DNA from 2 places in the Pseudarthrobacter niigatensis genome. Region 2 is predicted to be linked to the other one. Evidence: riboswitches for the same ligand, from Rfam matches in the RefSeq annotation. Region 2 holds a riboswitch; the other holds the start of a gene.

Region 1 (2,191 bases), on a different contig from region 2:
TAGTCCTTCCCCAGGTAGGGCGCCCACACCATGGTGGCCCGGCCGCCGTCGTCCTTCCTGAAGGCTGCCGACACCGCTTGGAAAGCCTGCCGGTACGCAGCCGGCTGCTGGCCCCAGGCCACCCAGCTGGCGTTCATGTCGGGGGCAAAGCGGACCAGCAGTTGGCCCTTGAATCCCGCGGTCAGGTCGCGCACCTGCGCTGCGAACGCTTCCGCCTCCGCGGCGCCGAGCTGGTCCAGCGGCACGGACGGCTTGACCGTGAGCATGGCGTGGGCGCCCTTCGCTGCGGTCTGCTGCAGGAAGCCCCCGATGTCATTCCGCTCGGATTCGCGGTAGGGCATGGTGATGTCATGGCCGTAGAGCGCCGGGGTTGCGCCCAGCCGGTCGCTGAAGCCCGCGGCGGTATCCTCACCCCATTCGAGGACCGCCCCCAGCCAGGGTTTGCCCTTGTCCGGCGCGGGGCCGGCCGCCTGCGCCGGGGCTGCCGGGGCCACCACTGCCAGGAGGGCGATGAGAACCGCGGCCAGGAAGGCCGCGGCGGAGCGCGGCCGGTTACGCCGGATGGCGGCGCGGTGGTGCGATACGTGTGCCCGCATGCTGACAAGGACCCCCGGTACTCATTGCTCTGGATACGGGGCGGCGCCCCCGGTATGAACCTTATCGGTCCGCAGCAGGCTACGTGCCGCATGGCGGGCAGCTCAATGACGGAACATGACGACGTCGGCGATGCGGCTTGGCGCGGCAGGTGTTACGTTTTTGGGGAGTAATGAGTACCGGCGCCAAGCCCTGACTTGCCGGTCGGCAACCCTCCCTTTCGCGGCGGGGTGCCTCAGGTGAATACTCGGCATATCGACCGATTCGAGCTGCAAGCGTGAGAGAAGGAGATCCGTCGTGTCCGACGCACCCGCCCTTGACGAAAGACTGTCCTACCGCCTGATAACCGGCGCGGACACCCGTGAATTCTGCGAGCGGATCTCCGCCGCACTCGCCGACGGCTACGTGCTGCACGGCAGCCCGGCAGCTACTTTCAACGGCACCAGCGTCATCGTGGCGCAGGCAATCGTCCTTCCGGCCGCGATCGCCTCAGCCGATGCCGCCGTCGCCACAGCGGTGGACCAGCTCGACGCCGGCCTTGAAGGCGATTTCGACGGCGAGGGCCACGCATGAGCTACGCCGGAGACCTGACGCCCCAGGAAGCATGGGCCAAGCTGGAGCAGGGCGCCATCCTGGTGGACGTCCGCACCGAGGGCGAATGGGCCCACATCGGCATCCCGGACACCAAGGCCACGGACAACGATCCCCTGTTCATCCAGTGGACCTTCCCCGGCGGCATCCCCAATCCCGACTTCGTCAAGGACCTCCAGGCGCAGGCGCCGGAGGATCCCCAGGCGGAACTGCTCTTCCTCTGCCGCTCCGGCCAGCGGTCCATCGCGGCTGCAACTGCCGCCACCCAGGCCGGTTTTAAGGCCTACAACGTGCTGGAGGGCTTCGAAGGCGAGCCGGACCGCTACGGCGAACGCACCGTCAACGGCTGGAAGAACCGCGGCCTCCCCACCAACCTCGGAAAGAACTAAGTGACCTTCAACCCAGACGCCCCCGGCTGGAACCCCGATACGCAGGCAGTCCGCGGCGGCCTGGACCGCTCCAACTTCCAGGAAACGTCCGAGGCCATCTTCCTGAACTCCGGGTTCGTCTACGAATCCGCTGCGGCAGCTGAACGCGCGTTCACCGGCGAGGACGAGCGCTTTGTCTACTCCCGCTACGGCAACCCGTCCGTTGCCACCTTCCAGGAACGGCTCAGGCTGCTGGAAGGCACCGAAGCCTGCTTTGCGACGGCGTCGGGCATGTCTGCCGTGTTCACCGCGCTGGGTGCCCTGCTGGCTGCCGGCGACCGCGTGGTGGCTGCCCGTTCGCTGTTCGGTTCGTGCTTTGTGATCCTGAACGAGATCCTCCCGCGCTGGGGTGTGGAAACGGTCTTCGTGGACGGTCCGGACCTGGACCAGTGGCGCGAAGCCCTGTCCAAGCCCACCACCGCCGTCTTCTTCGAGTCCCCGTCCAACCCCATGCAGGAAATCGTCGACATCGCCGCCGTCAGTGAGCTGGCGCATGCGGCCGGCGCCACCGTGGTGGCTGACAACGTCTTTGCCACTCCCCTGCTGCAGCGCTGCGGGGACCTCGGCACCGACGTCAT
Region 2 (2,191 bases):
AGGTTGGCGCCGAGCGCGCCGCCTTCGCCGAGGTCGCGTGCGTAGACCAGGCCGTTATAGGTGGGGTCCGGGGTGTTGAAGCCGGGGTACCGTTCCGGGTCTTTGCCGAAATCGAACCTGCCGGAATCAACGATGACGCCGGCGATGGCCGAGCCATGGCCGCCCAGGTACTTGGTGGCCGAGTGGATGACGATGTCCGCGCCCCACTCCAATGGGCGGATCAGGTAGGGGGTGGAAAGGGTGTTGTCCACGATCAGGGGCACGCCGGCCTGGTGGGCCACTTCGGAGATGCCCTCAATATCAAGCACGTCCTGGCGCGGGTTGGACACCACCTCACCGAAGAAGAGCTTGGTATTGGGCTGCACGGCGTCGCGCCACTGGTCCAGGTTGTCAGGATCAGCCACGAAGGTCACCGAGATGCCGAACTTCTTCAACGTGTGGGCGAACAGGTTGTAGGTTCCGCCGTAAAGACTGGGGCTGGCCACTATATGGTCGCCTGCCTCGGCGATGTTCAGCACTGCGAACGTCTCCGCGGCCTGGCCGGAGCTCAGCAGCAATGCCGCCAGGCCGCCTTCAAGGCTTGCGATCCGTTGCTCGACGGCGTCCTGGGTGGGATTGCCAATGCGGGTGTAGATGGGTGCAAGTTCGGCCAGGGCGAAGCGGTTGGCCGCACTCTCGGCACTGGGGAACACGAAGGACGTGGTCTGGTAGATGGGAAGGGCGCGGGCTCCGGTGGCGCTGTCAGGCTCCTGGCCGGCATGGATCTGGCGGGTTTCGAAGGACCATCCGTTGGACATCTCAGTCTCCTATGACATGGGCCCGGCATGCTGGGAGCACCACGGGCCGCGCTTGCTCTCCGGCCATTGCCGGACAGCCTGGTCCTCACCCGGGGCACCCCACCGCGGATGGAGGGTTGCCGGCCAGCGAGCCGGGGCTTGGCGCTGGCACTCATGACCTGGGCCCAGTCTAGGAACTTCAATCCGGCCCGGACAGCATTGTGACGAACATGGTCTTGGCGCAGGCCCAGGGGCATTTGGACAGGGACGGCGGCCACCCAAAATGCCAGTAAGGGTACCCTTAGCTGAGAGCCCGATCACAAAGTGCCAAGATGTTCGCATGCGCATGGATCACGTCTCTTACGCCTGTGAACACGATGGCCTCGCGGCCACTACCGAACGTATTGCAACTGCCCTCGGCGTTGAGGCAGTGAAGGGTGGCGTACACCCCCGCTTCGGAACCCGGAATATGATCATCCCCCTGGCGGGCCACAAGTACCTCGAAGTCGTCGAGGTCCTCGACCACCCGGCGTCGGACAAGGCACCGTTCGGGCAGGCGGTGCGTGCCCGCTCCGCTGCCGGTGGCGGCTGGATGGGCTGGTGCGTCGAAGTGGACGACCTCGCCCCCTTCGAGGAACGCCTGGGCCGCGCTGCCGTGAACGGCAACCGCAAGTTCCCGGACGGCCGCGAGCTGGTCTGGAAGCAAATTGGCATCCTGGGCCTCATCGCCGATCCCCAGGTGCCGTACATGCTCAAGTGGGAGGGCGACCCCTCCCTCCACCCGTCCCACGCTTACGAGAGCAACCTCAAGATGAGCTGCCTGACCATCGCCGGTTCCGCCTCGCGCGTCACCGAGTGGCTCGGTGAGCCCGTGGAGAAGCCGCTCGAGGACGTTGCGGTGGAATGGGTGGCCCCGCACGGTACGCCGGGCATCCTCTCGGTCACCTTTGAGACCGCCAACGGAGCCGTCACCATCTGACCCTTCCCCTTCCTCCCGGACCACTCCGGGGAGGTCCCCGGGTTGTGCCCGGGCAAACTTCGGCCGCCATTGGGTGGTGACAACGGCGTCACCACCCAATGGCGGCCGAATCCATTTAAGCGGCTGCCGCGCCAAAGTGAGGGTCGCGTCTTTTTCTACGCCACGCGTGCTCTTTTTCGCGCCACACATTTGGGCTGCGACAGGCAACCTTCGCGTCGAAAACGTACGACGACGGCGGCCCGCTTCGGTGCACCGGCTCACCTGCGCAGGCAGCGGCACCGGCTTGATCTGTAATTGTCAGACCCTCGTTGGATGATGTGGGTATGGGAATCGGCGGTGGTCTTGGGGTGGTGTTGGAGGGTGTTCGTGCCTCTGTTGCTGCCCTGGATGCGCTGGAGCGTGAGGACGCTTCTCTGGCTTCCGGCTTGGATGTTGG

What was found. A riboswitch is a leader RNA that binds a small molecule or an ion and turns the genes downstream of it on or off. The one in region 2 is predicted to bind S-adenosylmethionine.
Region 1: another riboswitch for S-adenosylmethionine. It lies ahead of J2T23_RS05735 (DUF1737 domain-containing protein); the one in region 2 lies ahead of J2T23_RS10910 (bifunctional o-acetylhomoserine/o-acetylserine sulfhydrylase).

What each region holds. Positions count from the first base shown of each region.
Region 1 is NZ_JAUSTB010000003.1:107,214-109,404, reverse strand. It holds gene opgC (OpgC domain-containing protein) at 1-596, opposite strand, end outside; SAM riboswitch class IV at 763-878, shown strand; gene J2T23_RS05735 (DUF1737 domain-containing protein) at 892-1,167, shown strand; gene J2T23_RS05730 (rhodanese-like domain-containing protein) at 1,164-1,574, shown strand; gene J2T23_RS05725 (O-succinylhomoserine sulfhydrylase) at 1,575-2,191, shown strand, end outside.
Region 2 is NZ_JAUSTB010000006.1:115,216-117,406, reverse strand. It holds gene J2T23_RS10910 (bifunctional o-acetylhomoserine/o-acetylserine sulfhydrylase) at 1-797, opposite strand, end outside; SAM riboswitch class IV at 841-956, opposite strand; gene J2T23_RS10905 (VOC family protein) at 1,117-1,755, shown strand; gene J2T23_RS10900 (HNH endonuclease signature motif containing protein) at 2,079-2,191, shown strand, end outside.